Regions from separate parts of the Streptomyces sp. HSW2009 genome, predicted to be linked through region 2. Evidence: predicted binding sites of a transcription regulator. Region 2 holds the regulator's gene; each other region holds the start of a gene.
What was found. Region 2 encodes HrcA, which represses chaperone genes, less so after heat shock. Its sites were predicted from a motif close to TTNGCACTCNGNNNNNCNGAGTGCNAA; they were not measured.

Region 1 (12,847 bases), on a different contig from region 2:
CTACATGCTCGACTCGCCGGAGAACGTCGAGACGCTGGAGTGGCTGCGCGACGAGTTCGTCGGCAAGGGCCTGACCGGCTCCCGCCCGCCGGGCCGGCTCAACCGGCAGGAGGCGTTCAACGCCTTCACGCGCGGCGAGGTCGGCATGCTCAACGGCCACCCGACGCTGATGCAGCAGGCCGTCGGCCACCGCATCGACTACGACGTCGCGCCGCTGCCCGGCCGCAAGGGCCCCTCGCCCACCACGATGGGCGTGGCTGACTGGATGATGGCGTTCAAGAAGAACGGCCACCGCAAGCAGATAGGCCAGTTCCTCAACTTCGTCTACGAGACGGACAACGTGGTCGGCTTCTCCGGCAAGTACCGGCTGCTGCCGGTGACCACGGACGCGTCCACGGTCATGCGCCGCGACGACGAGTACAAGAGCCTGTGGCAGTTCCTCGACGGCCTGGACACCGCGCAGTTCTACCCGTTCGACAAGGTCTCCTGGACCAAGGTCAACCAGTCGCTGCGGGACTCGGTCGGCACGATGGTCGCCAGCGGCGGCGACCCGGCCACGGTGCTCGGTGAGATCCAGCGCAAGGCCGACGCCAAGGAGAACGAGGAACGTTAGGTTGACGGCGTGACTCCCCCCGCCACTCCCGACCAGCCAACGCCCGAGCCCGAGCAGGCGCCCGGGGTTGAGCCCGGGGCCGGGACCGAGACTCCGCCTGGGGCAGGGCCCGTGTCTGGGACCGAGCCTGTCTCAGGGACCGAGCCCGGCGCCGGCACGGGCACTGGCGACTCGTACGGCACGGACAGCCCCGACGGCGCAGACAGCCCGTACGGCACAGACGGCCCCGGCAGTCCCGATGCAGACGGCCCCGGCACGGACAGCCCCGCCGCAGGGGACTCCGACACGGAGGACTCCGCAGCAGCGGGTTCCGACACAGCGGGCTCCGGGCTCTCCGAGCGGGACCTCGCCGTGCTGGCCGTGGAGCGGCGCGGCTGGTCGGGGCCCGGCGCGAAGGAGCGGGCCATCCGCGAACGGCTCGGCATCTCGCCCACCCGCTACTACCAACTCCTCAACGCCCTCCTGAACGATCCGCGCGCCCTGCGCCACGACCCGGTCACCGTCAACCGACTGCGCCGGGTGCGCCAGGCCCGCCGCGACCGCCGCTGACCGGCTGGCCTCGTAGGACGTACGCCGCCCCGTGGCCCGCTGGACCCGCTGTTGGTTGGCCGGGCTGGTCGGACGTGCGCCGCCCCGTGGCCCGCTGGACCCGCTGTTGGTTGGCCGGGCTGGTCGGACGTACGCCGGTCCGCGGCCCGCCGGGCCTGTTCGGGCCCGGCCGCGCCACCACCCCCGCGTTGGCCGATCCGGCACTGGTGGCCGTGGTGGGGGGCGCCGATAGGGTCGGCCGCATGGGCATTCCCGTCCCCTCAACCGACGCGGGCCGAGCCGGGCTCGCCGCGCTGTTGGCACGGCCCCGGCGGGCCGTCGTCGCGCTCGACTTCGACGGCACGCTGGCCGAGATCGTGCCCGACCCGGAGCAGGCCCGCGCGCACCCGGCGGCCGTCCCGGCGCTGGCCGCGCTGGCCCCGCTGGTGGGCACCGTGCTGGTCCTCACCGGCCGCCCGGCCGACGTCGCGGTGCGCTACGGCGGCTTCGCCGGCGTACCGGGGCTCGCCCACCTCGTCGTACTCGGCCACTACGGCGCCGAACGCTGGGACGCGGCGACCGGCGAACTCCGGGTCCCCGAGCCGCACCCCGGGGTGGCCGCCGTCCGCGCCGAACTGCCCGGCGTGCTCGACGGGACCACCGCGGCGGCCGGCGCCTGGATCGAGGACAAGGGGCGGGCCGTCGCCGTCCACACCCGCAGGGCCGCGGCGCCGCAGGCCGCCTTCGACGCGCTGCGCGCCCCGCTCGGCGAGCTCGCGGCCCGCCACGGCCTGGCCGTCGAACCGGGCCGCCTGGTCATCGAGCTGCGCCCGCCGGGTGTGGACAAGGGCGTGGCGCTCACCGATTTCGCCCGTGCCGTGGACGCGGAGACCGTGCTGTACGCGGGCGACGACCTGGGCGACATCGCGGCCTTCGACGCGGTGGCGCGCCGTCGCGCCGCAGGCAGCCCCGGCCTCCTGGTGTGCAGCGGCAGCAACGAGGTCACCGAACTCGCCGACCGGGCCGACCTCGTCGTGGACGGCCCGGCGGGCGTGGTCGCCCTGTTGACGGCACTCGCCCACGAACTGGGCTGACCCCCGCGGGAAGCTCGCCGCCCGCGCGGGAGGTGCGACGCCTGCACATGAGGCCCCGCAGCCCCCGCGCGGGAGACGCGCCACTCCGCGCGGGAGGACGCGCCAGTCCGCGCGGGAGGCCCGCCGCCCCGCGCGGTTACGCCGCCCCGAGCGCCCGCAACTGGGCCAGGAACCACGCCTGCGGGGGTAGCGCCGTGGCCGCCGCGGCGAGGCGCTTGGTCCGCTCGGCGCGCTCGGCCGGGTCCATGCGGAGCGCCTCGTGCAACGCTCTGGCCGTCTCCTGCACGTCGTACGGGTTGACCGACAGCGCGTCGTCGCTCAACTCGGCGTGCGCCCCGGCCTCCCGGGAGAGCACCAGCACACAGCCGGCGTCCGAGACCACCGGGACCTCCTTGGCGACCAGGTTCATGCCGTCCCTGATCGGGTTCACCAGCGCCACGTCGGCGATCCGGTACGCGGCGAGCGAGCGCGCGAAGTCGTCCTTCACGTGCAGCGCCACCGGCTGCCAGGTCGCCGTGCCGAACTCCTCGTTGATCGCGTCGGCGACCCGCTGCACCTCGGCCGTGTACGCCCGGTAGACCGCGAGGTCCTGCCGCGAGGGGTAGGCGAAGGCGACGTGCACCACCCGTTCGCGCCACTCGGGGTGGTCCGTGAGCAGCAGCCGGTACGCGTGCAGCCCGCGCACGATGTTCTTGGACAGCTCGGTGCGGTCCACCCGGACGATCACCTTCCGGGCCGGCGCACGGTGGTCCGAGCCGTCTGACCCGGCTGGCCCGGCTGCCCCGGCTGGCCCGTCCGTGCCGCCCGGGCCCTCGATCTGGGCCCGCAGCGCGGCCAGCCGCTCCGTCACGTCGGCGGCGTGCGAGCGGCTGCGCAGGAACTCCGCGTCCGCGCCCAGGCCGTGCACCCCGAGCCGGGTCGTCCGCCCGGCCGACTCCACGGTGAGCTCGCCGGTCTCCGCGTCCCGGCCGACCCGGGCGCCGAGCACCCGGGCGCCGCAGTCGGCGCACGCCTCGGCCCAGCGCGTGGTGAGGAAGGCCGCCCGGTCGCCGCCCAGGATGCCGTGCAGCACGGCGGCTGCGACGTCGTCGGGCAGCAGCCGGTAGTAGTCCGGCGGGGCCCACGGGGTGTGCGAGAAGTGGCCGATGCGCAGGTCGGGGCGGCGCTGCCGGAGCAGCGCGGGGACCAGCGCCAGGTGGTAGTCCTGCACCAGCACGGCGGCCCCCGGCCCCGCCTCGCGCGCGAGCGCGTCCGCGAACGCGGCGTTGTACGCCTCGTACGCCTCCCACTGGCGCCGGAACTCCTCGTCGAAGACCGGCTCCAGCGGGGTCTGGTAGAGCAGGTGGTGCACAAACCAGAGCACGGAGTTGGCCACCCCGTTGTACGCCGCGGCGAAGACCGCGGGCTCGATGTCCAGCAGCCGCACCCGCGGGCCGCCGGTGGCCGCCGGGTCGAGCGGCGCGCCGCGCCGGCCGCCGGCCGCCGGGTCGCCGACCGCGGCCCGCCGCACCGCCTCCCGGTCGCCGTCGCCGAGCGCGGCACACACCCACACGGAGTCGGCGTCCGCGCCGATCGCGGAGAGCCCGGAGACGAGGCCGCCGCCGCCGCGCTTGGCGGTCAGCCCGGCCGCTGCTGCCGCAGTCGCCGGCGCGGCCGGTGCTGTCGGTGCTGTCGTGGGCGTTGCCCGGGTCGTGGGCGGTTCGGGTGTGGCGGGTGGTTCCGTGGGGCGTTCCGCGGGTGGTTCCGGTGCGGCGGTGGCGCCTGCCGCAGCCGCCTCGCCCGGGGTCGGCGTTCGCGAGGGCGAACGGGTCGGTGGGGGCGTCAGCGCGTACGCGACGGGCCCGCGGTTCGAAGCGACCAGCACCCGGGCGCCCGGTCTGGGACCGGTGGCCGGCACGGAGTCGACGGCTTCCTGCTCGCCATGGACGGAGACCATGCCGCGAGCCTAGCCAGGACCGGAACCGCTCAAACGTACGGACGCCGCCGCCCCCGCCCCCGCTCCCACCCGCCGTCTCCGCGCGCCGTTCGACCGGACCGCCCGCGCTACGCCGACTCCGGTACGCGCCGGTGCGGCGGATTCCGGCACCTCTCCGCGCCCCCGGCCACCCCCGCCGAGCCACCCCGCGCAGCCCCCACCCCGCCCCGTACGCATCAGGAGACCCACCCCGCGCACCACGGCGCGCACGCATCGTCACCCTCGGTGGTGGCCGGGCGCCCTGCCGTGCCCGCGCCCGTCGCCCCCGCTGGCCGCGGTCGTGCCGCGGTCGTGTGCGGCCGTGTCGTGGTCGTGCCGCGGCCCCGCCGTGGCTACGCCGCCCAGCGCTCCGCGTACTCCGGGACCTCGATCATCGGCGGGCGCTCCTCGGTGTCCACCGGATGGGTGTGCGGCTCGAACCCGCCGTCCGCGCCGCGCTGGAACTGGGTCAGTCGGGGGCGCACCAAGTAGCCGCGGGCCAGCCGGAGTTGGGCCGTACGGTAGATCGCCGCCGCCATCCGGCCGAGGGCCTGGCCGTCCTGGTGGCGGTGGCGGCGCACGCCCACGTCCACCTGGGCCAGCGCATCGAGTCCGACCGTGTGCAGCGCGTCCACCAGCAGCCCGAGCTCCACGCCGTACCCGACCGGGAACGGCAGCCGCTCCAGGAGCGAGCGGCGCGCCGCGTACTCGCCGCCGAGCGGCTGGACGAATCCGGCGAGCTGCGGCCAGTGCAGGTTCAGCAACGGCCTGGCCACCAGCTCCGTCACCCGGCCGCCCTGCCCGGCGGACCCGGACCCAGGCCCGGGCCCGGCGGCCGCGGCCGGCCCGCCCGCCTCGCCGACCTGCCCCAGCGGCCGGTCGTACATCGCCTTCACGAACTGCACCTCGGGGTCGGTGAGCAGTGGCCCGACGATCCCGGAGACGAAGGTGGAGGAGAAGTCGCGCAGGTCGGCGTCGACGAAGCAGACGATGTCGCCGCGGGTGGCCAGCAGCGAGCGCCACAGCACCTCGCCCTTGCCCGGCACCGTCGGCAGCCGCGGCAGCAGGTCGTCCCGGTGCACCACCTGTGCCCCGGCCTCGCGCGCGACGGCCGCGGTGCGGTCCGTCGAGCCCGAGTCGACCACCACGAGCTCGTCCACCAGCGGCGCATCGCGCATCAGGTCGCGGCGGATCGTGGCGACGATCGTGCCGACCGTCGCCTCCTCGTTCAGCGCCGGCAACACCACGCTGACCGTGGCCCCACCAGCCCGTTTCGCCGCCAGGAGCCGGTCGAGCTGACGGTCGGCAGCGGACCAGGACCGGCGGCTCAGCCAGCGCTCCACCTCTTCCAGCACCTGCGTGACTCCTTATGCGCGGCGAGCAGCGCTCGATGTTACGTTCATCTCGTGGTTCGGACGACTGTCCGTACTGTTCCAACCTTCGGTTACAGTCTTGAACAACGCGGATGACCGTCGCATGCCGGGGTCATCTCGCCCACAAACGCCTGGCTCCAAGGAGCCCAGTGCCATACCGCTCATCCAGAGGGGCAGAGGGATACGGCCCGTTGAAGCCCCGGCAACCCTCCAGCCGGAAACTCGCACCGCGAGGCTCCCGGTGGGGAAGGTGCCAATTCCGTCTCGTGGCGAAGTGCGCCGCGAGGAAGATGAGGAGAAAGGGCCTCGCCATCATGGCTGTGCAAGTCACCGCAACCTCCACCGCTCCCGCCACGTCGGACGCCTCCGCCCCAGTGGACCTCGGCCCCGCCGCCGCGCTGTCCTGTCGCGAGTGCGGCGAGCGCTTCGAGCTCGGCCCGATCTTCGCCTGCCAGCTCTGTTTCGGTCCCCTCGAAGTGGCGTACGACCTGCCGACCGGGGACCCGCAGGCGCTGCGGCAGCGCATCGAGGCCGGCCCGAACAGCATCTGGCGCTACGCCCCGTTGCTCCCGGTCCCCGCGAACGTCGCCGCCAAGCCCAACCTGAACCCGGGCCTGACCCCGCTGGTCAAGGCCGACCGGCTGGCCGACGCGCTCGGCGTCACCGGCGGCCTGTACGTCAAGGACGACTCGGGCAACCCCACCCACTCCTTCAAGGACCGGGTGGTGGCCATCGCCGTCGAGGCGGCCCGCGCCTTCGGCTTCACCACGCTCTCCTGCTCCTCCACCGGCAACCTGGCCGGCGCGGGCGGCGCCGCCGCCGCCCGCGCGGGCTTCCGCTCCTGCGTGTTCATCCCGCACGACCTGGAGGCCGGCAAGGTCGTCATGGCCGCCGTCTACGGTGGCGAACTGGTCGGCATCGAGGGCACGTACGACGACGTCAACCGGTTCTGTAGCGAGCTGATCGGCGACCCGCTCGGCGAGGGCTGGGGCTTCGTCAACGTCAACCTGCGCCCGTACTACGGCGAGGGCTCCAAGACGCTCGCGTACGAGATCTGCGAGCAGCTCGGCTGGGAGATCCCGGACCAGATCGTCATCCCGATCGCCTCCGGCTCCCAGCTCACCAAGATCGACAAGGGGCTCAAGGAGCTGATCAAGCTCGGCCTGGTCGCGGACAAGCCGTACAAGATCTTCGGTGCCCAGGCCGAGGGCTGCTCGCCGGTCTCCCGCGCCTTCAAGGACGGGCACGACGTGGTGCGCCCGGTGAAGCCGAACACGATCGCCAAGTCGCTGGCGATCGGCAACCCGGCCGACGGCCCGTACGTCCTGGACATCACCCGGCGCACCGGGGGAGCGGTCGAGGACGTCAACGACCAGCAGGTGGTCGACGCGATCAAGCTGCTGGCGCGCACCGAGGGCATCTTCGCGGAGACCGCGGGCGGCGTGACCGTCGGCGTCACCCAGAAGCTCATCGAGACCGGACAGCTCGACCCGGCGCTGACGACCGTCGTGCTCAACACCGGTGACGGGCTCAAGACGCTGGACGCCGTGGCGCCCACCACCGGTCCGACGGCGACGATCAAGCCGAACCTCGACGCGTTCCGCGCGGCCGGCCTGGCGAGCTGACGCCTGCGCCCCGGCCCGGCCGGCGCGCCCCGGCCGGGGCGGTCGTCGACCAGCCGTCGGCCGCCCGCCGGCCGTGGATCGGCGACCGGCCGACGCCCCGCCGCGACAGCACACTTCCCCGCATCTCCCACGAAGGTGACCCCATGAGCGTCAACGTCCGCATCCCGACCATCCTGCGCACCTACACCGGCGGCAAGGCCGAGGTCAGCGCCGAGGGCACGACCCTCAGCGAGGTGCTGGCCGACCTGGACAAGAACCACCAGGGCATCGCCGCCCGGGTGCTCGACGAGGACGGCAAGCTGCGCCGTTTCGTGAATGTGTACGTCAACGACGACGACGTGCGCTTCGCCGAGGGCCTCCAGACGGCGACCCCGGACGGCGCCGGCATCTCGATCATCCCGGCCGTCGCCGGCGGCTGATCCGCCGTCACCTGCCACGAACTGCCGGAATTGCCCCGTCCACAAGAAAGCGGACGGGGCAATTCCGTGCCCAGAATCGCGATAGGGTTGGTGTGGCTCTTTTCGTTTAGCCCCAGCTCCGCCCCGCACTCGCGGTTCCGCCCCACCTGCAACTCCCCGCTTCCCCCGCACCCTTCACGGGCCCGTGCGTTGAGCGCATATGAGAACCCGTCAAAATGTGCGTGAAATGTGGACATGATTTGCCGGGTTAGTGCCGCCATGTCCGGCCCGACTTGACCGGTATTCACCGGAGTTAACCCCGTATAGCCGATGAGCCGCGCCCAGAATTCTCGTCCGATTGACCTGTTGCTCTGGGCATCTGGGCAGATACATTCAGCGGCGGTCGACGCGTTCCGGCGCACGCCTCCGGGGCTCCCCTGGCCAATGGTGAGGGGATTCTCAGGGGTGAGGTCTGACCCGGGTCCGCGGAGTGCGGTCCTGCGCAAGGGCCAGCAATAGGGGAGTTTGGAATGGCTCAGGGCACCGTCAAGTGGTTCAACGCGGAGAAGGGGTACGGCTTCATCGCGGTCGACGGTGGTGCGGACGTGTTCGTCCACTACAGCGCGATCCAGATGGACGGCTACCGCACCCTTGAGGAAGGCCAGCGGGTCGAGTTCGAGATCTCGCAGGGTCAGAAAGGGCCGCAGGCGGACATGGTCCGCGTGGCCGGCTGAGCGCCGACCGACTGCGCGAAACAAGGGCCCGCACCCTCGGCAGGGGGGTGCGGGCCCTTCGCATGCCCGCAGCGGGTTGGGCGGCTCCGGAACCCCCGGAGCCACCCGTGCCCCGGCGCCCCCCGGTGGGCTTCAGCCGGCGCGGCGGGGCGGCGGCGCGGCCGTCGGATGTTCCCGCACGTTGCGAATGCGTACGGCGAAGACGGGCGGTGCGCGGTGGGCGACGGGTGCGTACGGGGTGGGTGAGCTGCATGCGCCACGGCCGGCGCCCCGACCGTCGACGCGGGACCGCGCATCGGGGTCACCCGACTCGGACCGGAGACCGGTCCCGACCGCCGCCCCCAGCGACGCTCCTGAGCGGAGCGACCTTGCGCCCGCCGCGTCCCCGACCACCACCCCCCATCGACGCTCCTGAACGGAGCGACCTTGCGCCCACCGCGTCCCCGACCACCGCCCCCCACCGACGCTCCTAGCGGAGCGACCTTGCACTCTAGGGTGCCGAGTGCTAATCATTGGCGTTAGCACTCTGCTGTCGAGAGTGACAGAAGGACCGGGTCGGTGAGGCTCGCAGGCCAAGCGGGGCAAGGAACCGCGGGGCAGGCAGGCCGTCCGTCGCGGGCGCCACGCGGTCCGGAGTATTCACCCTCCCCCAGCCACTGGCCGGGGGCCCCCAGTCCTGGGAGGACCACTTCACATGGCCAAGATCATCGCGTTCGACGAGGAGGCACGGCGCGGTCTTGAGCGTGGGATGAACCAGCTCGCTGACGCCGTCCGGGTCACCCTCGGCCCCAAGGGCCGCAACGTCGTCCTTGAGAAGAAGTGGGGCGCCCCCACGATCACCAACGATGGTGTGTCCATCGCCAAGGAGATCGAGCTCGAAGACCCGTACGAGAAGATCGGCGCCGAGCTGGTCAAGGAGGTCGCGAAGAAGACGGACGACGTCGCCGGTGACGGCACGACGACCGCGACCGTCCTGGCCCAGGCGCTGGTGAAGGAGGGCCTGCGGAACGTCGCCGCGGGCGCCAACCCGATGGCCCTCAAGCGCGGCATCGAGCGCGCCGTCGAGGCCGTCTCCGCGCAGCTCCTTGAGCAGGCCAAGGACGTGGAGACCAAGGAGCAGATCGCCTCCACCGCCTCCATCTCCGCCGCTGACACCCAGATCGGCGAGCTCATCGCCGAGGCGATGGACAAGGTCGGCAAGGAAGGCGTCATCACCGTCGAGGAGTCGCAGACCTTCGGGCTTGAGCTGGAGCTCACCGAGGGCATGCGCTTCGACAAGGGCTACATCTCCGCGTACTTCGCGACGGACATGGAGCGTATGGAGGCGTCCCTGGACGACCCGTACATCCTGATCGTCAACTCCAAGATCTCCGCGGTCAAGGACCTGCTCCCGCTCCTGGAGAAGGTCATGCAGTCGGGCAAGCCGCTGCTGATCATCGCCGAGGACGTGGAGGGCGAGGCCCTCTCCACCCTGGTCGTCAACAAGATCCGGGGCACCTTCAAGTCCGTCGCCGTCAAGGCCCCGGGCTTCGGTGACCGCCGCAAGGCCATGCTCGGTGACATCGCCATCCTCACCGGTGGCACCGTCATCTCCGAGGAGGTCGGCCTCAAGCTGGAGAACGCCGGTCTCGACCTGCTGGGCCGCGCCCGCAAGGTCGTCATCACCAAGGACGAGACCACCATCGTCGACGGTGCCGGTGACAGCGAGCAGGTCCAGGGCCGCGTCAACCAGATCCGCGCCGAGATCGAGAACTCGGACAGCGACTACGACCGCGAGAAGCTCCAGGAGCGCCTGGCGAAGCTGGCCGGCGGCGTGGCCGTCATCAAGGCCGGTGCCGCCACCGAGGTCGAGCTCAAGGAGCGCAAGCACCGCATCGAGGACGCCGTTCGCAACGCGAAGGCGGCCGTCGAAGAGGGCATCGTCGCCGGTGGCGGCGTGGCCCTGCTCCAGGCCGCCGCGGTCTTCGAGAAGCTGGAGCTCGAAGGCGACGAGGCCACCGGTGCGCAGGCCGTGCGCCTGGCCCTGGAGGCCCCGCTCAAGCAGATCGCCGTCAACGCCGGCCTTGAGGGTGGCGTCGTCGTGGAGAAGGTGCGCAACCTGACCCCCGGCCACGGTCTGAACGCCGCGACCGGCGACTACGTCGACCTGGTTGCCGAGGGCATCATCGACCCGGCCAAGGTGACGCGCTCCGCGCTCCAGAACGCCGCGTCGATCGCCGCGCTGTTCCTCACCACCGAGGCCGTCATCGCCGACAAGCCGGAGAAGGCCGCTGCCGCGGGCGCTCCGGGCGGCATGCCGGGCGGTGACATGGACTTCTGATCCCCAGCGGATCAGCTTGTTCCGTACGAACGAGGGCGGCACCCACTGCGGGTGCCGCCCTCGGGCGTTCTCGGGAGCGGGGAGCGGGGAGCGGGGAGCGGGGCCCGTTCCTGAGTCCCGCTTCCTGAGGCCGGTGGCCTGGCCCGCGCCGATCAGGCCGTACGGGCCGTGTCCAGGGCCGCGCGGAGGTGGCCGTTCGCATCCGTCAGCAGCCGGTCCGCGGTGGATGCGTCCACGTCGGCGAGCAGCGTGAGGATGGCGTTCTTCACCTCGCCGCCGGTGGCCGCGAGCGCCGCCTCGGTCGCCTCGTCCGACGCGCCGGTGGCCAACTGCACGATGCGCCGGGAGCGGGCCCGCAGCTTGTCGTTGGAGGCCCGCACGTCCACCATCAGGTTCCCGTACGTCTTGCCCAGCCGGATCATCGTGAGCGTCGAGATCATGTTGAGCACCAGCTTCTGCGCCGTGCCCGCCTTCAGCCGGGTGGAGCCGGTGAGCAGTTCCGGGCCGACCACCACTTCGATGCCGTGCTCGGCCGCGCCGGCCAGCGCCGAGCCCGCGTTGCAGGCCAGCCCGACGGTCAGCGCGCCGTGCGCCCTGGCGTACTCGACGGCCCCGACCGCGTACGGCGTGCGGCCCGACGCCGAGACGCCGACGACGCTGTCGCGCTCGGTCAGGTGCAGCGCGGCCAGGTCGGCGGCGGCCAGTTCCTTGCTGTCCTCGGCGTCCTCGGCCGAGGTGACCAGGGCCGGCGTGCCGCCCGCGATCAGCCCGATGACCTGCTCGGGCGCGGTGTTGAAGGGCGGCGGGCACTCGCTGGCGTCGAGCACGCCGAGGCGGCCCGCGGTGCCGGCGCCCGCGTAGATCAGCCGGCCGCCGCCGGCCATCCGGTCGGCCACCGCGTCGATCGCCGCCGCCACCTGGGGCAACTGTGCGGCGACCGCGGTGGGTACGGCGCTGTCCTCGGCGTTCATCAGCCGGGCGATGGCGAGCGTGTCGAGCCGGTCGATCTCGGCTAGTTCCGGGCGGTACGCCTCGGTCGTCAGGGTGTCGAGCTGGGCCCGGAGCGGACCGGGCCGGACACCGTCGGCGCTGGTGTTCATGGCGGCGATGGCTCTTCCTCGATACGGGAGAAGGCGGAGCGGGAGCGGAGCGAGGGGGAGGGGGCGAGGGAGGGGCGGGGCGGATGAGGGGCGAGGGATATGAGGGGGAGAGGGGTGGGGGGGGGGGGGCGGCGGGCGCCCGCGGGGGGGGGGGGCGGCGCGCGGGGGGGGGGCGGGGGGGCGGGGGGGGGGGGGGGGCCGGGGGGGGCGGGGTGCCGGGGGGCGGGGGGGGGGGGGGGGGGGGGGGGGGGGGCCCCCCCCCCCCCGGGGGGGGGGGGCCGGGGTGGGTCCGGGGGGTGCGGCGGTGCGCCAGCGCCTCGTAGGAGTCCGAGAGCGCGGGCGCGGCGGTGGCGTAGGTGCGCTGCGCGACGCCGATGAACAGGCAGTCCACGACCAGGAGTTGACTGGTGCGGCTGGACATGGCGGCCGGCCGCAACTCGCTCTCGCGGGCCGAGGACGTGGTGAGCACCAGGTCCGCGTACTGCGTGACCTCGGCCGCCGGGTTGCCGGTGATCGCGACCGTCGTGGCGCCGTGCGCGAAGGCGGTGTGCAGCGGTTCGATGACGTCGGCGGTGCGCCCGGAGTGCGTGATGGCGATGGCCACGTCGCCCGGCCGCATCTGCACGGCGCCGGTCACCGCGAGGTGCAGATCGGTGTGCGCGTGCGCGATGAGCCCGATCCGCAGCAGCTTCTGCACCAGGTCCTGGCCGACCAGGCCGGAGGCGGCGATCCCGTACACGTCGATGCGGCGGGCCGAGACCAGTGCCGCCACGGCCGCGTCCAACTGGCTGGTGTCGAGCGCGGCGGCGGTGTCCGCCAGGCACTGCTGCTCTTCCTGGGCGAGCTTGGCGACCACGGTGGCGATCGGGTCGTCCACCGCGATGTCGGCGGTGACGGCCGGCGCCCGGCCCGCGGCCTGCTGCGCGGCGAGCGCGGCGAGGGCGAGCCGCAGGTCGCGGTAGCCCGGATAGCCGAGCAGCCGGGCGGTGCGCACCACGGTGGCCTCGCTGGTGCCGGTGCGCTCCGCGAGCCCGGTGACGGTGAGCGCGGCACAGCCCGCCGGGTCGGCGGCGACCGTCTCGGCGACCCGCTGCATCGAACGGGTCAT
Region 2 (4,819 bases):
CGCCGCGTCGCCCTCGGCCACCAGCAGCTCCACCAGTTCGCCCGCGGGCAGCTCGCGCGCCAGCCGGTGCCCCTGCCCGGCCCACAGGGCCATGCCCTGCGGATCGCCGGCAGCGGCGGCGGCCTTGCGCAGCCCGGCGGTCAGGTAGTGCACCTGCGGGTAGGCGGCGGGGGCGTACGGGCCGTGTTCGCGGACGAAGCGGTTGACCAGGCCGCGAGCGGGCCGCCCGGAGAAGGCCCGGGTCAGCTCGGTACGGATGAACGTGGTGTCGGTCAGGGCCCGCTTGTGGACGGCGCTGGCGCCGGACTCGGGGCAGACCAGGAACGCGGTGCCCAGTTGGGCGGCGCTGGCGCCGGCCGCGAGCACCGCGGCGATCTGCGCGCCGCGCATCAGCCCGCCGGCGGCGATCACCGGCAGCGGCACCGCCTCGCGCACCAACTGGATGAGGGCGAGCAGCCCGAGGCCCTGGCCACCGCCCTGGACGTGCGGGTCATCGCGGTGGGTGCCCTGGTGGCCGCCCGCCTCGATGCCCTGGACGCAGAGCGCGGTAGCGCCGGCCGCCTGGGCGGCGAGCGCCTCGTCGACGGAGGTGACGGTCACCACCGTCACCGTCCCGACCCTGGCGAACGCCTCGCACACCGCGCGCGTGGGGCAGCCGAAGGTGAAGGAGACCAGCGGCACCGGGTCGTCCAACAGGATGGCGAGCTTGGCGTCGTAGGCGTCGTCGGTGGCCGTGTCGCAGTCGCCGAGCGGTGTCTCGTACCAGGCGACCTCGCCGGCGAGCTGCTCGCCGTAGACGGCGACGGCCGACGGGTCGCTGGTCGCGGGCTGCGGCATGAAGAGGTTGACGCCGAACGGCACGTCGCCCCGGGCCCGCAGGTGCTTGATTTCCTCGTACATCGCCGCCGGCGTCTTGTATCCGGCGGCGAGGAAGCCGAGTCCCCCGGCCGCGCCCACGGCGGCGGCGAGCTGCGGGCGCGAGGCGCCCCCCGCCATGGGGGCCTGCACGATGGGATACCGGTAGAGATCGGTCAACGGGGAGGACATGGCCACATCGTGCCACGCTCCGTGCGGCCCCGGGCAACACCCCCGGGCGTCCACACCGTGGACCTCCACCACACTCTCCGCACCGCTGCGGCACGCCCTGTTCACCCGGCCCGTACGACCGCGCCCGGGCCGGGAGCAGCGGCCCGTGCGACCGTCGCTCAGACCAGAGCCAGCGGCCCGTACGACCGCACTTGTGCCGGAGGCAGCGCCCCGTACGGCCATGCTCGGCCTGGGGGCAGCGCCCCGGACGGCCACGCCCCGACTAGTCCCAGCGGCCCGTACGACCGCGCTCGGAGCAGGCCAGCGGCCCGTACGACCGCACTCGGACTGAGGCAAGCGAACCGCGCCAGCACCTCGTACGACCACGCTCGGGACCAGGGACCAGGGACCAGGGACCAGGGACCAGGGACCAGCGCCGGTGCGACCCACCCGACGGCCGTCCGACCGGTTGACCGGGCCAGCCGAGCGAACGGCCCGATCCGGGTGGGCCAGCCCGGATGAACAGCCCGGTCCCGTCCCACGGCCCGGTCCTGATGCGCGGGGACGCACCTGCCGCACGGAGCGCACCCGCTCCACGAGACCTGCCCGCGCCAGCGAATGAGCGGAAAACGCGGAGGGCGCCGCCCCCGTACGCAACGGGGTCGGCGCCCTCTGGTCAGTGCCGTGGCCCGCGCGGCGCGGGCCGGCCCTCACCGGCCGTTGAACGCGTCCTTCAGCCGGGAGAACAGCCCCTGCTGACCTGGCTTGAATTCGCCTGTCGGGCGTTCCTCGCCGCGCAACTTGGCGAGCCGGCGCAGCAGTTCTTCCTGCTCCGGGTCGAGCTTGCTCGGCGTGGTGACCTCGACGTGCACGATCAACTGGCCGCGGCCACCGCCCCGCAGGTGCGTGATGCCGCGCCCGTGCAGCGGGACCGACTGGCCGGACTGGGTGCCCGGTCTGATGTCGATCTCCTCCACGCCGTCCAGCGTCTCCAGCGGCACCTTGGTGCCGAGGGACGCCGCCGTCATCGGAATGGTGACCGTGCAGTGCAGGTCGTCCCCGCGGCGCTGGAAGACCGCGTGCTGGGCCTCGTGGATCTCCACGTACAGGTCGCCGGCGGGGCCGCCGCCGGGGCCGACCTCGCCTTCGCCCGCGAGTTGGATGCGGGTGCCGTTGTCGACGCCCGCGGGAATCTTGACGGTCAGCGTGCGCCGCGAGCGCACCCGCCCGTCGCCCGCGCACTCCGGGCACGGGGTCGGCACCACGGTGCCGAAGCCCTGGCACTGCGGGCACGGCCGCGAGGTCATGACCTGGCCCAGGAAGGAGCGGGTGACCTGGGACACCTCGCCGCGACCGCGGCACATGTCACAGGTCTGCGCCGAGGTGCCGGGCGCCGCGCCCTCACCGCTACAGGTCGTGCACACGATGGCCGTGTCGACCTGGATCTCCTTGGTGGTGCCGAACGCCGCCTCGCTCAACTCGATGTCGAGCCGGATCATGGCGTCCTGGCCGCGGCGCGTGCGCGAGCGCGGGCCGCGCTGCGACGCGGTGCCGAAGAAGGCGTCCATGATGTCGGAGAAGTTGCCGAAGCCGGCTCCGAAGCCGCCCTGGCCGCCGCCCGACGCGCTGGAGAGCGGGTCGCCGCCGAGGTCGTAGACCTGCTTCTTCTGCGGGTCCGACAGGACCTCGTAGGCGGCGTTGATCTCCTTGAAGCGCTCTTGCGTCTTCGGGTCCGGGTTGACGTCCGGGTGCAGCTCACGCGCGAGCCTGCGGAACGCCTTCTTGATCTCGTCCTGGGAGGCATCGCGCCGCACGCCCAGGACGGCGTAGTAGTCCGTCGCCACTTACGACTCCGCCAGGATCTGTCCGACGTAACGTGCCACTGCGCGTACCGCTCCCATCGTTCCGGGGTAGTCCATGCGGGTCGGTCCGACCACGCCGAGTTTTGCGACTGCCTCGTCGCCCGAACCGTAGCCGACGGCGACCACGGATGTGGAGTTCAGGCCCTCGTGAGCGTTCTCATGACCGATTCGCACGGTCATGCCCGAGTCCTTGGCCTCGCCGAGCAGCTTGAGCAGGACGACCTGTTCCTCAAGGGCTTCGAGCACCGGCCTGATGGTCAGCGGGAAGTCGTGTCCGAACCGGGTGAGATTGGCGGTGCCGCCGATCATCAGCCGCTCTTCGGTCTCCTCGACCAGCGTCTCCAGCAGGGTCGCCAGCACCGTGGAGACCGCGCCCCGGTCCTCAAGCTCGAACGACTCCGGCAGATCCTGCACGAGCTGCGGCACGTCCGCGAACCGCCGCCCGACGACCCGGCTGTTGAGCCGCGCCCGCAGATCGGCCAGCGCGGTCTCGCCGACCGGCGCCGGGCAGTCCACCATCCGCTGCTCGACCCGGCCGGTGTCGGTGATCAGCACCAGCATCACGCGCGCGGGCGCGAGCGCGAGCAACTCCACGTGCCGCACCGTCGACCGGGTCAGCGACGGGTACTGCACCACCGCGACCTGCCGGGTGAGCTGCGCCAACAGCCGTACCGTGCGCCCCACCACGTCGTCGAGGTCCACCGCGCCGTCCAGGAAGTTCTGGATGGCGCGGCGCTCTGCGGGTGAGAGCGGCTTCACACCGGCGAGCTTGTCCACAAAGAGCCGGTAGCCCTTGTCGGTGGGGATGCGGCCGGCGCTGGTGTGCGGCTGGGCGATGAAGCCCTCGTCCTCCAGGGCTGCCATGTCGTTACGCACCGTGGCCGGCGAGACGCCGAGTTGGTGCCGCTCGGTGAGCGCCTTGGAACCCACCGGCTCCTCGGTGCCGACGTAGTCCTGGACGATGGCGCGCAGCACTTCAAGTCTGCGTTCGCTCAGCATCGCGCACACCTCCAGTCAAACCGTCGCTCGGGGGCCTCTCCTGGCACTCAGCACATTCGAGTGCCAAATAACCCGGGGCCAGTGTACGGCCGGTGACCGCGGTCCGGGCAAGAGTCGCCCCGGCCGTAACCGAGCGTGGGGCCGGAAACTGCCGTCGCCGGCCGGGCGGGCCCCCCGGCCGACCGTTAGCGTCTCTCCCATGGACAGCAGTGCGGAAGAGCGCGTACGGGATCGCTGGGAGGTTCTCGCGCCGGGCGTCGCCCGGCGCCGGCTGCCGCAGTGGGACGCCACGGTGGGGGCGGTGGCCGGCCCGGCGGGCGTGCTCGTGGTGGACACCGGCGCCACGCTCCGTGAGGGCGCGGAGGTCCGCCGGGAGGTGCGCGCCCTGTTCGGCCACGAGGTCACGCACGTCGTGCTCACCCATCCGCACTTCGACCACGTCCTGGGCACCGCGGCCTTCGCCGGCGTGCAGGTGTACGGGGCGGTGGGGCTGGCCGAGTTGCTGCACCGGGAGCGGGACGAGTTGCGGGCGGACGCGGTACGACACGGGGCGGACCCCGATGCCGCGGCGGTCGCCACCGACCTGCTGGTGTACCCGCGGCACTCGGTGTGCGGCGAGGTGACCGTGAGCCTCGGCGGCGACCGCGAGGTGCTGCTCGCCAACGTCGGCCCCGGGCACACCGGGCACGACCTGGCCGTCTTCGTACCCGGCCGGCCCGAGGTGGTGTTCTGCGGCGACCTGGTGGAGGAGTCGGGCGAACCCCAGGCGGGCCCGGACGCGGTGCCCACCCACTGGCCGGCGGCCCTGGACCGGCTGCTCGACCTCGGCGGCGATGACGCCCGGTACGTGCCGGGCCACGGCGCGGTGGTGGACGCCGCCTACGTGCGCGCGCAGCGCGCGATGCTGGCCCACCGCTTCGCGTAGGAGCAGG
Region 3 (12,847 bases), on a different contig from region 2:
CGCTCGCGACGCTGACCACGGGGTACGCGGTCCTCGCCGTGCTGCTGGCGGTCGGGCCGCTGCTGGTGCTGGCGCGCGGGGGTCGTACGGCGCGGGTCGCCGAGTCGGAGTAGCCGGAGCGGGGGGCTCCGGGGCTGGCCTTCCGGGGGAGTCCCCGGGAGGCGGGTACGGGTGACGGGCGTGGGGGGGGGGGGGGGGGGGGGGCCGGGGTGGGGGGGGGGGGCCGGGGCCCCCCGGGCCCCCCCCCGCGCACGCGCTGACGGGCGGACATCGCTACGGGCCGGTGGCCGGGGCTCAGCGGGGGCGGGCCGCGACGGACCGGCAGTTGGTGGTCGGCGACCCGTGGCCGGCGACCCGTGGCCGACGGCCCGTGACTGGCGGTCGGCGGGCGACGGCCGGTGGCCTGTGGCCGCTAGCGGACCACGACGATCTCGGTGCCGAGGGAGGCGAAGGTCCACATCGCGGAGCCGTCGGCGCGGCGCGCGCGGACGCCGCCGGTGCGCTTGGCGGCGTTCGGGTTGGGCGTCGAGCCGTCCACGGCGGCGCTGAAGCCGAACACTATGTCGCCCTCGGTGTGGAAGAGCACGACGTGCTCGATGGAGACCCCGTCCGAGCCGGTGACGCTCGCGGAGCGGGAGGTCACCCGGTACGTGTTGGGCGCCGGGCTGACCGAGCTCGGGAAGACCTGGTAGGTGCGGATGGTCTGCTCGTTCGCGCCCACCAGCCACACCCGCTTGGAACCGAGCGCGTACACCACCCGGCGTCCGGTGCCCGAACTGGTCGGGATCGCGGTGGACACCGGCTTCTTCGTCTTGTCCTCCGGACGACCGGAGTCCGACGCACCGGGGCGGGCGGCCTGGTTCGGGTTGATGGGCGCATTGGCCGATGCGTGGTACGCGAGGACGCCCACGACGACGATCGCCCCGGCAGTGAGCCCGGCCACGATCGTTCCGGAGCTGTTCCGTGCCATGCCGGCCTACCCCTTCTCCACACCTGTACGGCGGACCGTACACACCTGTACGGCGACCGTAGCACTCGGCGGCACATCGGCGGACCCGGTCGCGGACCGCCCCACGGACCGGCCCACGGACCGGGTGGGATCGGGGCTGGTGGGTGGCGCGGGCCGGCCCGAACGGCAACGCGGGACCGGCCTCGCAGCAGCGGTACGGGAGTGGCCCAGGCCGGGGCGGGGGACCGGCCCGGCGGCGCTCGGGCCCGGCCCGGGGGACTGCCAGGGCTGCGCTTCGGCCCGGCCCGCGGGACCGCCCGGGCTGCGCTCGGGAGCGGAGCCCGTATCCCGCGGCCGTACGCTTGGGGGCGTGCTGCTGCTCGCTCTTGACACCGCCACCCCGGCCGTGACCGTCGCCCTGCACGACGGCCGGACCGTACTCGCCAGCTCCCACCAGGTGGACGCCCGCAGACACGGGGAACTCCTGCTCCCCGCGGTCCAGCGGGTGCTCGCCGAGGCATCCGCGACGCCGGCCGACCTCACCGACGTCGTGGTGGGCACCGGGCCGGGTCCGTACACCGGGCTGCGGGTCGGGCTCGCCACGGCCGCCGCCTGCGGGGCCGCCCTCGACGTGCCGGTGCGCGGGCTGTGCACGCTCGACGGCATCGCGTACGCGGCGGGCCTCGCCGGGCTCGCCGGTCCGTTCGCGGTGGCCACCGACGCGCGGCGCAAGGAGGTCTACTGGGCGCGGTACGCCGACCCCAGGACCCGGATCACCGAGCCGGCCGTGGACCGGCCGGCCGAGATCGCGGACGTGCTCGCCGGGCAGCCGGTGGTGGGCGCCGGCGGCACCCTCTACCGGGAGGTCTTCGCCGCGTCGCCGCCCGCTGAGCTGCCGGCCGGCGGCGAACTGCCCGAGTACCAGAGCGCCGCGGCGCTGGCCGGGCTCGCGGTGGAGATGCTGGCCGCGGGCGCCGAGTTCCCGCCCTGCCGGCCGCTGTACCTGCGCCGGCCGGACGCGCAGGTGCCCGCCAACTACAAGGTGGTCACCCCGCAGTGAGCACCCCGTACGAGGGCGGGGCCGCGGCGGTCCCGGCCACGGACCCGGCTCCGGTCCCGGATTCTTCGGCTCCGGTCCCGGATTCTTCCGACGCGGTGCGGTCCCCGGGCGGTGTCCCGCGGCTGCGCGAGATGCGCTGGTGGGACATCGAGCCCGTGCTCGCCATCGAAGAGGAACTGTTCCCCGAGGACGCCTGGTCGTCGGGGATGTTCTGGTCGGAACTCGCGCACGCCAGGGGCCCGGGCGCGACCCGGCACTACGTGGTCGCCGAGGACGCGGCCGGGCGGCTCGTCGGGTACGCGGGCCTCGCCGCCGTGGACGGCACCGGCGACGTACAGACCATCGCCGCCGCCCGCGACCAGTGGGGCACCGGGCTCGGCGCGCGGCTGCTGACCGACCTGCTGACCGCGGCCACCGCGTACGAGTGCCACGAGGTGCTGCTCGAAGTACGCGTCGACAACGCCCGTGCCCAGCGCCTGTACGAGCGCTTCGGCTTCGAACCGATCGGCTTCCGCCGCGGCTACTACCAGCCCGGCAACGTGGACGCCCTGGTCATGCGGCTGACCGGCCCCGCGGCCCTGACCAGCACACCGGCCGCGGCGCCCGCGCCGGAGCAGCCAGCGCCGGAGCACGTTGCGCCGGAGCACCCCGCGCCCGAGACCCCCAAGACCCACGGGGCCGCGGCGGCCCCCACCGCCGCGCCCGAGCAAGCGCCGCCCGCGGCGACTGAGACGGAGACTGGAACCCATGGCTGACGCAACCGGCCGCCGGGACGAACCCCTCGTCCTCGGCATCGAGACCTCCTGCGACGAGACCGGAGTCGGCATCGTGCGCGGCCACACGCTGCTGGCCGACGCGGTCGCCTCCAGCGTGGACGAGCACGCGCGCTTCGGCGGCGTCGTCCCCGAAGTCGCCAGCCGGGCCCACCTGGAGGCCATGGTCCCCACCATCCAGCGGGCCCTGGAGGAAGCCGGCGTCGCCGCCAGCGACCTCGACGGCATCGCGGTCACGGCCGGCCCGGGCCTGTCCGGCGCGCTGCTGGTGGGCGTCTCCGCGGCCAAGGCGTACGCGTACGCGCTCGGCAAGCCGCTGTACGGGGTCAACCACCTGGCCTCGCACATCTGCGTGGACCAGTTGGAACACGGCGCGCTGCCCGAACCCACGATGGCCCTGCTGGTCTCCGGCGGCCACTCCTCGCTGCTGCTCGCCCCCGACATCACCTCCGACGTACGGCCGCTCGGCTCCACCATCGACGACGCGGCGGGCGAGGCGTTCGACAAGGTCGCCCGGGTACTCAACCTGGGCTTCCCCGGCGGCCCGGTCATCGACCGCATCGCGCGCGAGGGCAACCCGGACGCGATCCGCTTCCCCCGCGGCCTGCCCGGCCCGCGGGACGCCGCGTACGACTTCTCCTTCTCCGGCCTGAAGACGGCCGTCGCCCGCTGGATCGAGGCGAAGCGCGCCGCGGGCGAGGAGGTGCCGGTGGCCGATGTGTCCGCCTCGTTCCAGGAGGCGGTGGTCGACGTGCTGACCCGCAAGGCGGTGCGGGCCTGCAAGGACAACGGCGTCGACCACCTGATGAGCGGCGGCGGCGTCGCCGCCAACTCGCGGCTGCGCGCCATGGCCGAACGCCGCTGCGAGGACGCCGGCATCGTGCTCCGCGTCCCGCGCCCCGGCCTGTGCACGGACAACGGCGCGATGGTGGCCGCCCTCGGCGCGGAGATGGGCGCCCGCGGCCGTACCGCATCGGCCTGGGACCTGTCGGCGGACTCCTCCCTCCCGGTCACGGACCCGCACGTGCCGGCGCGGGGGGACGCTGGCGCTGGCTCTGGGGATCGGGCTGGGGCTGGGGTCGGGGCTGGCCACGGCCACGGCCACGACGATGGCAGCGGCCATACGCACGCCCACGGCGGAGGCCATGCCCACGGCGCCGGTCACGGTCACAGCCATGACCACGGTCACGACCACGACCACGACCACTTCCACGAGCTGAGCAAGGACAACCTCTACTCATGACCCTCGCGTTGATGTGGGAGGCCCGAGCCGCCACCGGCAGCGGCCCGGACCTCCTGGCCTGGGCCCGCAGCCAGCCCCTCACCCCCGCCCCCCTACGCCGCGAAACCTTCCGCGCCCCGGGCGACCGCGTCCTGGTCATCACCTGGTGGGACGCCCCGTACGAGGCCGACGTGCCGGAACTCCCGGACCCGCCAACGGAGTTGGTGAGCCGCCCGGTGCATCGTTGGCGGTTTGAGGGCGTGGAGGGGGAGTAGGGGGGCGTTGGCGGCGAGCGCCCGCCGGCCCTCGCCCGCGTGTTGGGCGAGGGCCGTCTTCAGTGCTTTCTGATGCCTTTCTGCCGGGCTGGGGCGGTGAGTCCTACTGCGGGGTGAACCTGTGGTGCTCGCGCATATGGGTCTTGATGGTGTCGGCGATAAGCGGCAGGAATTCCATCCAGGTGAGCGATCCGGAGCTGACGATCCATCGGCGTTGGAAGAAGTCGTAGAGGGTCTGTTCGTCGTGGAAGAGCGCCATGGCTTCGTGGCATTCGCCGACTAGGCCGGTGATGCGCCAGGGGCATGCAGGGTGGACGACGTCGATGTACATCTGGACTGCTTGGGCTTCTGTGATGTCGTCTTCGAAGGCTTCGCCGTCTTGACCGAAGTAGATTCCCAAGAAATGGCTTAGGCCGGGGAACCTGAAGCCCAACTCCCTACCCGTCGGGGTGATGTCACCCAAATTCGATTTGAGGCCAATTCGCCACTCTGTGACATAATTTGCGATGTCATGAAGAATGGTCGCTGTTTCGTGGCTTGTTTTTGCTGTTGGAAAGTTTTCGATGGCTCTCGGTTGGACCTCAGAGTTGAGGGAGAAAATCTCAGCAGCCGTATAAATTTGGTCTGCCACCTCTTCGAGTGAGCGGCCATTTTGTTCGCCCAGCGTCCAGGCGGCGCGCAGGTTCGGCTGGAGTAGCCGCGCTCGCTCTTCCGGTGATGTGGGAAGTCGTGAACCTAAGGCAGCGAGAATGGTGCGCGCCCCGGAGAGGCGAAAATACTCGATAAGGTCGCCATTCATCCCTTTTGTCTTTCCGTATGAATTCCCGTGGGCGAGTGCCCTTGGCGGCGTGGGTCGCCGCCCGTTCGAAAGCCCCCTCGGCGTGCGGGTCCATGGCGACCCTTCCCCTGGGCTCACTGCCCCACTCCCCGCCCCCCACTCCGCGCCAACAGCCCGTCGATCAGGGCGTGTAGGCCCTCCGGGACGTTGCAGACGTCTACGACCTCGGCCCAGAGGTTCGCGTGGGTGGTGAGGTGGGGGAGGGTGGTTGCGTCTTCTGGGGTGAGCATGTCGGGGACGGGGCTGTGGTGGGTGGGGCGGGGGGCCTCGGTGGCGCGGCGGGAGAGGGCCGCGTGGTAGGCGAGGTCGCCGTAGATGTAGAACCAGATCGCCCGGTAGGCGCGGATCGCCTCGCGCGGGGTGAGGCCGTAACGGATGGCCGAGTCGAGGATCTCCTCGACCATCCACATCGCGCCCTTGTCGGTGACGTGGCCGAGGCCGAGCACCTCCACCACCCAGGGCAGCGGCTGGAGCAGGTCGTGGATGTGTAGTGCGGTGACGTAGATGCGGTCGCGCGGGTCGTCGGGCAGGGCGGGGCGGGGGGCGGAGGCGGCCATGCCGGCCAGCACGAGGAGGAGTAGTTCGTCCTTGTCCCGTACGTGGTGGTAGAGCGCGCGGGGCGTGCTGCCGACCTCCTTGGCCAGGCGGCGCATGGAGAGTGCGTGGACGCCCTCCTCCTCCAGTACGCGCCGCGCGGTGGCGACGATCGTCTCCCGCTCCAGGCGTGCGGGGCGGCCGACCGGCCGGCCCGTGGTGGGTTTGCGTCCGGCCTCCGGCCCGGCCTCCCGCCCTGCGTCCGCCCGGTCTTCCGTCCCGCTCCCTTCCCCTGTCGCCGCCGCAGTCCCGTTCGCCTCGTTCGCCGCGCCCACTTCTCCCGCTTTCTGGCCGTCCGCTGTGCTCGCTGTGTCTGCGCTGTCTGCGCTGTCTGTCGTGTCCGTTGTGCTCGTGGCGTTCGCCGTGTTCGCTGCGACCGTCGTGCCGGTCTGCTCGTACGCGTCGTGCCGTGAACCGGCCCGCGCCCGGCGGGCCGGTGTTGCTGTCGGTCGACCGAGTGATGATTCCAGTTTCGGCGCGCGGGGCCGCCGGCGCCTGGGCGTGGCCCACTGCGGGGCGCCCGCCGGCCCCCAGCCACGGCCTCGCACCCGTAGTTTTTCCACGCGTGTAGTAATGTGTGACCCCATGGTGCGACCGGTCCGTCGATCGGTCCAAGTCCCGTGTCTGGAGGGTGGGTTGTGATGCGCGATGCCGGTCTCCGCGGTGGGGTCACGCCGCGTGATGAGGTTGCGGAGCGGGGGCACCGCGGGCTGTTGGCCGTGGTGCTGACCGTGCAGTTCCTGGTGGCGCTCGATATGTCCGTAGTGAATGTGGCGCTCCCCGACATACGTACTGACCTGGGCTTTTCCGCCGACGATCTGCTGTGGGTGGTCAATGCGTACGCACTGGCCTTCGGCGGTCTGCTGATGTTCGGCGGGCGGCTCGCCGACATCGTCGGGCGGCGGCGCACCCTGATCGGCGGACTCGTCGTCTTCGGTGTCGCCAGCCTCGCGGGCGGGTTGGTCGGTTCGCCGGGTGGGTTGGTCGCCGCCCGCGCCGTGCAGGGGGTGGGGGCCGCCGCGCTGGCGCCGGTGGCCTGCGCTCTGATCGCCGTCACCATCCCGGCCGGGCCCGCGCGGGCCAGGGCGCTCGGGCTGTGGGGCATGGCCGGCGCGGCCGGCGGCGCGGTCGGCGTGCTCGCCGGCGGGCTGCTCACCGAGAGCGCGGGGTGGCGCTCGGTCCTGCTGGTCAACGTGCCGATCGTGGCGCTCGCCCTGGTCGGTGCGGTCCGCTGGATCGCGTCCGACCGGCGCACCGGGCCGCGCCCCCGGCTCGACCTGGCCGGCGCCGTACTCGTCACGCTCGGCATGACCGCGCTGGTCTTCGGCCTGGTGCGGACCGAGACGCACGGCTGGGCCTCGGTCACGACGGTCGCCACGCTCGCCGTCGCAGTGCTGCTCATCGCCGCTTTCGTGCTCGTCGAAGGGCGGACGCGGCAACCGCTGCTGCGCATCGGGCTGTTGGCCGCCCGCCCGGTGCTGGCCGCCAACCTCTTCGTCCTGCTGCTGTTCTCCGGCCAGTTCGCGACGTTCTACTTCCTGTCGCTCTACCTGCAGCAGGTCCTCGACTACGGCCCGACCGCGGCCGGCCTGTCCTTCCTGCCGTTCTGTGTGGGCATCGTCGTCGGCTCGCTGGTCGCGACCCGCATGGTGGCGGCCGTCGGCATCCGCCGGCTGCTGGTGGTCGGCGGGCTGATCGGCGCGGTGGGCTTCGCCTGGTTCGCGCTCGCGGTCTCCGCCGACGGCACGTTCTGGACCGTGATGCTCGGCCCGTCGCTGGTGGCCAGCGTGGGCGTGGGGCTGTGCTTCGTACCGCTGGGCACCGCCGCCATCACCGGCGTCGCGCCGGCCGAGGCGGGCATGGCCTCGGGGCTGCTCAACAGCTTCCGGCAGATCGGCGGTTCGCTCGGCCTGGCCGTCCTGGTGACCGTCGCCGCCCGGACCACCGACCACGCGTCCGGCACCCCGGGCGAGCGGCTGAGTAGCGGCTACGCGGTGGCCTTCGGCAGCGCCGCCGGCCTACTGGTCGCGGCGGCGCTGGTCGCGTTCATCCTCCTGGGCCGCACGCCGGCCGCCCGACCCACCGCACCACAGGGCGCGCCCGACGCGCCGCGGGCCGAGTCCGGCGCGGCCACCGGCCCCGCTGCGCCCACCGCCGCCGTCGCCCCCGACCCGTCAGGCCCAGAACGCACCGGGTGAGGGGCCGTACGACCCGTACGCCATGTCCCGCCCGTACGGGCCCGTGCCGGCGCGCGGCCGACCGTGCCGGTTACGGGCCCGGCGGTGCGCTGGAAGCCGGTACGGGCCCCAGCCGCCAGCAATCAGCCGTCAACCAGCGACCAGCGACCAGCAGCGACCAGCAGCAATCGGCAATCAGAAAGCAGTCAGCTCCACGCTCCGCGGGTCGGCCACCCGGCGGCTGCGGTAGATCTCGCCCTCCCGTGCGCTGGCGCGCCAGGGGCGGACCGTGTGCAGGGCCGTGGCGAAATCGGGTGAGTGCCGGTCGAGTTCGCCGATGAGGAGTTCGGCCGTGGCGTCCGCCCGGACCAGTACCGTGCCGTTCGGGCCGATGAGTTCGCAGGTGAGCAGGTGGGTGGTCTGCGCCGGGGTGGCCATGGCCAGCCAGTAGTTGTGGGTCGCGGCGTGCGCCCGGGCCTTGACCTCGAAGATCGAGTCGACCGGATAGGCCGACAGCAACAGACAGTCCACGCCGAGGCGCCCGTACTCCTCGAACAGCGGCGGGAAGTTGATCTCGACGCAGATGGCACAGCCGAACGTGAAGCCGTCGACGGTGAAGGTGGTCGGCGCCGTCCCCGGCGTGTAGTACGAGGTGAGCTCCGTGTGGGAGCAGTAGCGCTTGTCGTAGCGGCCGACCAGGCGGCCGTCGTCGGCGATGACGTACAGGCTGTTGTGCGGGCGGTGGGGCGGGGTCAGCCGGTGCGTACTACCCAGCACCACCCACAGGCGCAATTCGGCCGCGAGCGCGGCGATCAGGTGGTGTTCCTCGTCGACCGCCGCCCAGTCCACCTGGCCCCAGTCGGCGATCTGCTCCTTGGCGCACCCCGAGAGGCAGCCCTCGGGGAACTGGACCAGCCGGGCACCCGCCGCGGCTGCCTCCCGCATCAGCCGGCGGACCGTCAGCCCGTTGCGCCGGGCGTCGGCGCTGATCTCCATCTGGGCGATGGCGATACGGAGCGGGGGAGGGGCGGGAGGGGTGGGGGAGACGGGTGAGTGGGGTGAGGTCACCGGCTCACCTTAGGGGCGGGCCAACCCGCTCACCTTATGGCGGGCCCGCCGCCTCGCCCCGGGCCCGCCGCCTCGCCCCCGGGCTCCGCCGCCCCGCCCCGAGCCCGGCCCCGGTCCCGGCCCGGCCCCGTGCCCCCGCGCCTCCCCCTGCCCTCAAGGCAGCAGGCCATCAACTCGCTTGCCGCCAGCGGTGGTTACCGATCCGTCGGCTGCCCCACCAGCATCATCGGCGCCCCCGCCACCCGCGTCAGGAAGACCGTCGCCGCCGCGGGCCCCTGGAGCTTCACCTTCTTGCGCAGCTCCTCCGGGGTCACCGCGGAGCCGCGCTTCTTCACCGTCAGGACGCCCACCTCGCGCTCGCGCAGCAGCGCCCGTAGCCGCTTGACGTTGAACGGCAGCACGTCCGTGATCTCGTACGCGCTCGCGTACTCGGTCGGCAGCAGTTCGTCCGAGGTCACGTACGCGATCGTCGGGTCGATCAGCCGGCCGTCGACCCGTGCGGCCACGTCCGCGACCAGATGGGCGCGGATCACCGCGCCGTCCGGCTCGTACAGCCAGCGGCCGACCGGGCCCGGCTCCGGGTCGGGCAGGCCGCCGCCGGTCAGCGTGGCGCCGGCGGGCAGCAGCGTGGCGCGGCGGGCGCCGGGGGCGGTGCCGAACCACAGCACGGCCTCCTTCACCTCGCCCCCGTCCGAGATCCACTCCGCTTCGGCGTCGGCCGGGATCGCCTCGTGCGGCAGCCCGGGGGCGACCTTCAGGGCCGCGTACGGGAGGTCGCGGGCGGCGGCGACCGCCCAGGACAGCGGCGGCGAGTACGCCTCGGGGTCGAAGATCCGGCCCCGGCCGCCGCCCCCGGTGCCGGTGCGCCGCGCGGGGTCCACGAAAAGCGCGGCGCAGCCCGCGGTCGAGACGTCCTCGACCGCCGCGCAGCGCACCTCGATCAGCTCGGCCAGCCCCAGCGCCGCCGCGTTGGCGCGGGCGACGGCGCAGGTCAGCGGGGAGCGGTCGACGGCGAGCACGGACACCCCGGCCCTGGCCAGGGCCAGCGCGTCGCCGCCGATGCCGCAGCACAGGTCGGCCAGCCGGCGCACCCCGAGCGCCGCGAACCGCCGCGCCCGGTGCGGGGCCACCGGGGCGCGCGTCGCCTGCTCGACGCCGTCGGGCGTGAAGTACATCCGGTACGCGTCATCGGCGCCGAACTTCGCCACCGCCCGCTGCCGCAACCTGGCCTGCCCGATCGCGGCCGAGACCAGGTCGGCGGGGTGGTCGCGGCGCAGCCGGGTCGCCGCGGCCAGCTCCTGGTGCGGATCGAGGTCGCGCAGCGCGCTCAGCAGCGCCTGCCCCTCGTCGGTCAGCAGGGCGTGGAAGGTCTCGACGGGCCCGGTGGTCGTACTCACCGGGACATTCTCGCAGCGCCCGCGCGCCGACGGGGGAGGTGCACGGCGGGACGGCGGGGCCGGGGGGCGGCCGGGCGGCGCGGGCCGGGGAGCGGGCTGGCGGCGGCCCGCTGGTGCACCGGTGAGCGGGCCGGCAGCGCATCGGGAACGGGCCTCGGGCGCGGCCCGCGGTGACCCAGGGCGCGGCCCAACGGCGGCGGGGAGAGCGACCCCGCAGCGCCCCCGGACGCGCCCCCGAGAGCGACCCGCGGCCCCGCCGCATTGGCACTCCGCTTGACCGAGTGCTAACCGCGTCCTAGTCTCAGGGCTGGCACTCCTCAATGCGGAGTGCCAAACACAGCGACGGGCAGATCCGGCACCCGCGACGACGGATCTACCAGGTCGCCACCTCAGACAGTTAACCCCGTGAGATCTCCGAAGGGGGAGGTCGGATCGTGACGACCGCCAGCTCCAAGGTTGCCATCAAGCCGCTTGAGGACCGCATCGTGGTCCAGCCGCTCGACGCCGAGCAGACCACGGCTTCGGGCCTGGTCATTCCGGACACCGCTAAGGAGAAGCCCCAGGAGGGCGTCGTCCTGGCCGTGGGCCCGGGCCGCTTCGAGGACGGCAACCGTCTTCCGCTCGACGTCTCCGTCGGCGACGTCGTGCTCTACAGCAAGTACGGCGGCACCGAGGTGAAGTACAACGGCGAGGAGTACCTCGTCCTCTCGGCTCGCGACGTTCTCGCGATCATCGAGAAGTAATTCACCCAGTTTTACGTGAATCGCGCCCCGGCCACCCGTGTCTGATACACCCGGGCGACCGGGGCGCGGCTCTTTGGAGAGGACTTAAGGCAACCATGGCGAAGATCCTGAAGTTCGATGAGGACGCCCGTCGCGCCCTCGAACGCGGTGTCAACCAGCTCGCTGACGCCGTCAAGGTGACGATCGGCCCCAAGGGCCGCAACGTCGTCATCGACAAGAAGTTCGGTGCCCCGACCATCACCAACGACGGCGTCACCATCGCCCGTGAGGTCGAGGTCGACGACCCGTACGAGAACCTGGGCGCCCAGCTCGTGAAGGAGGTGGCGACCAAGACCAACGACATCGCGGGTGACGGCACCACCACCGCCACCGTGCTGGCCCAGGCGCTGGTCCGCGAGGGCCTGCGCAACGTCGCCGCCGGTGCTTCCCCGGCCGCCCTGAAGAAGGGCATCGACGCCGCCGTCAAGGCGATCTCCGACGATCTGCTGGCCACCGCGCGCCCGATCGACGAGAAGTCCGACATCGCCGCCGTCGCCGGGCTCTCCGCCCAGGACAAGCAGGTCGGCGAGCTCGTCGCCGAGGCGATGGACAAGGTCGGCAAGGACGGTGTCATCACCGTCGAGGAGTCCAACACCTTCGGCCTTGAGCTGGACTTCACCGAGGGCATGGCCTTCGACAAGGGCTACCTGTCGCCGTACATGGTGACCGACCAGGAGCGTATGGAGGCCGTCCTCGACGACCCGTACATCCTGATCCACCAGGGCAAGATCGCCGCGATCCAGGACCTGCTGCCGCTGCTGGAGAAGGTCATCCAGCAGGGTGGCTCCAAGCCGCTGCTGATCATCGCCGAGGACGTCGAGGGCGAGGCGCTCTCCACCCTCGTCGTCAACAAGATCCGCGGCACGTTCAACGCCGTGGCCGTCAAGGCCCCCGGCTTCGGCGACCGCCGCAAGGCCATGCTCGGCGACATCGCCACCCTCACCGGTGCGACCGTCATCGCCGAAGAGGTCGGCCTCAAGCTCGACCAGGCCGGTCTGGACGTCCTTGGCACCGCGCGCCGCGTGACCATCACCAAGGACGACACCACCATCGTGGACGGCGGCGGCAACGCCGACGACGTCAAGGGCCGGGTCGCGCAGATCAAGGCCGAGATCGAGGCCACGGACTCCGACTGGGACCGCGAGAAGCTCCAGGAGCGCCTCGCGAAGCTCGCCGGTGGCGTCTGCGTGATCCGCGTCGGTGCCGCCACCGAGGTGGAGCTCAAGGAGAAGAAGCACCGTCTGGAGGACGCCATCTCCGCGACCCGCGCCGCGGTCGAGGAGGGCATCGTCTCCGGTGGTGGCTCCGCCCTGGTGCACGCCGCCAAGGTGCTCGACGAGGGCCTGGGCAAGGAGGGCGACGAGGCCACCGGTGTCGCCGTCGTCCGCCGCGCGGTCGTCGAGCCGCTGCGCTGGATCGCCGAGAACGCCGGCCTTGAGGGCTACGTGATCGTCTCCAAGGTCTCCGAGCTGGAGAAGGGTTCCGGCTACAACGCCGCGACCGGCGAGTACGGCGACCTGGTCAAGGCCGGCGTCATCGACCCGGTCAAGGTCACCCGCTCCGCCCTGGAGAACGCCGCCTCCATCGCGTCGCTGCTGCTCACCACCGAGACCCTGGTGGTCGAGAAGCCGGCCGAGGACGAGCCCGAGGCGGGCCACGGCCACGGCCACTCGCACTGATCACCTGATCGGTCGGGGGGGGGGGGCGCCCCG

Region 1: a site for HrcA is predicted at 8,838-8,864, ahead of groL (chaperonin GroEL). Genes of this name have one in related genera too.
Region 3: a site for HrcA is predicted at 10,615-10,641, ahead of groES (co-chaperone GroES). Genes of this name have one in related genera too.

What each region holds. Positions count from the first base shown of each region.
Region 1 covers NZ_JBEHZD010000111.1:987-13,833, reverse strand. The annotation lists gene AAHZ94_RS11540 (extracellular solute-binding protein) at 1-613, shown strand, start outside; gene AAHZ94_RS11535 (DUF3263 domain-containing protein) at 725-1,162, shown strand; gene otsB (trehalose-phosphatase) at 1,405-2,235, shown strand; gene AAHZ94_RS11525 (alpha,alpha-trehalose-phosphate synthase (UDP-forming)) at 2,372-4,171, opposite strand; gene AAHZ94_RS11520 (glucosyl-3-phosphoglycerate synthase) at 4,543-5,544, opposite strand; SAM riboswitch class I at 5,721-5,859, shown strand; gene thrC (threonine synthase) at 5,877-7,187, shown strand; gene AAHZ94_RS11510 (MoaD/ThiS family protein) at 7,331-7,606, shown strand; gene AAHZ94_RS11505 (cold-shock protein) at 8,116-8,319, shown strand; gene groL (chaperonin GroEL) at 9,014-10,639, shown strand; gene murQ (N-acetylmuramic acid 6-phosphate etherase) at 10,792-11,739, opposite strand; gene AAHZ94_RS11490 (hypothetical protein) at 11,823-12,062, shown strand; partial or broken gene AAHZ94_RS11485 (MurR/RpiR family transcriptional regulator) at 12,026-12,847, opposite strand, start outside.
Region 2 covers NZ_JBEHZD010000534.1:17-4,835, forward strand. The annotation lists partial or broken gene AAHZ94_RS28015 (nitronate monooxygenase) at 1-1,047, opposite strand, end outside; gene dnaJ (molecular chaperone DnaJ) at 1,737-2,870, opposite strand; gene hrcA (heat-inducible transcriptional repressor HrcA) at 2,871-3,887, opposite strand; gene AAHZ94_RS28030 (MBL fold metallo-hydrolase) at 4,087-4,812, shown strand.
Region 3 covers NZ_JBEHZD010000025.1:14,576-27,422, forward strand. The annotation lists gene AAHZ94_RS03590 (MFS transporter) at 1-113, shown strand, start outside; gene AAHZ94_RS03595 (hypothetical protein) at 413-970, opposite strand; gene tsaB (tRNA (adenosine(37)-N6)-threonylcarbamoyltransferase complex dimerization subunit type 1 TsaB) at 1,320-2,009, shown strand; partial or broken gene rimI (ribosomal protein S18-alanine N-acetyltransferase) at 2,141-2,575, shown strand; gene tsaD (tRNA (adenosine(37)-N6)-threonylcarbamoyltransferase complex transferase subunit TsaD) at 2,757-4,025, shown strand; gene AAHZ94_RS03615 (hypothetical protein) at 4,022-4,279, shown strand; gene AAHZ94_RS03620 (contact-dependent growth inhibition system immunity protein) at 4,383-5,078, opposite strand; gene AAHZ94_RS03625 (TetR/AcrR family transcriptional regulator) at 5,192-5,986, opposite strand; gene AAHZ94_RS03630 (DHA2 family efflux MFS transporter permease subunit) at 6,353-7,909, shown strand; gene AAHZ94_RS03635 (carbon-nitrogen hydrolase family protein) at 8,084-8,956, opposite strand; gene AAHZ94_RS03640 (THUMP-like domain-containing protein) at 9,151-10,353, opposite strand; gene groES (co-chaperone GroES) at 10,788-11,096, shown strand; gene groL (chaperonin GroEL) at 11,192-12,814, shown strand.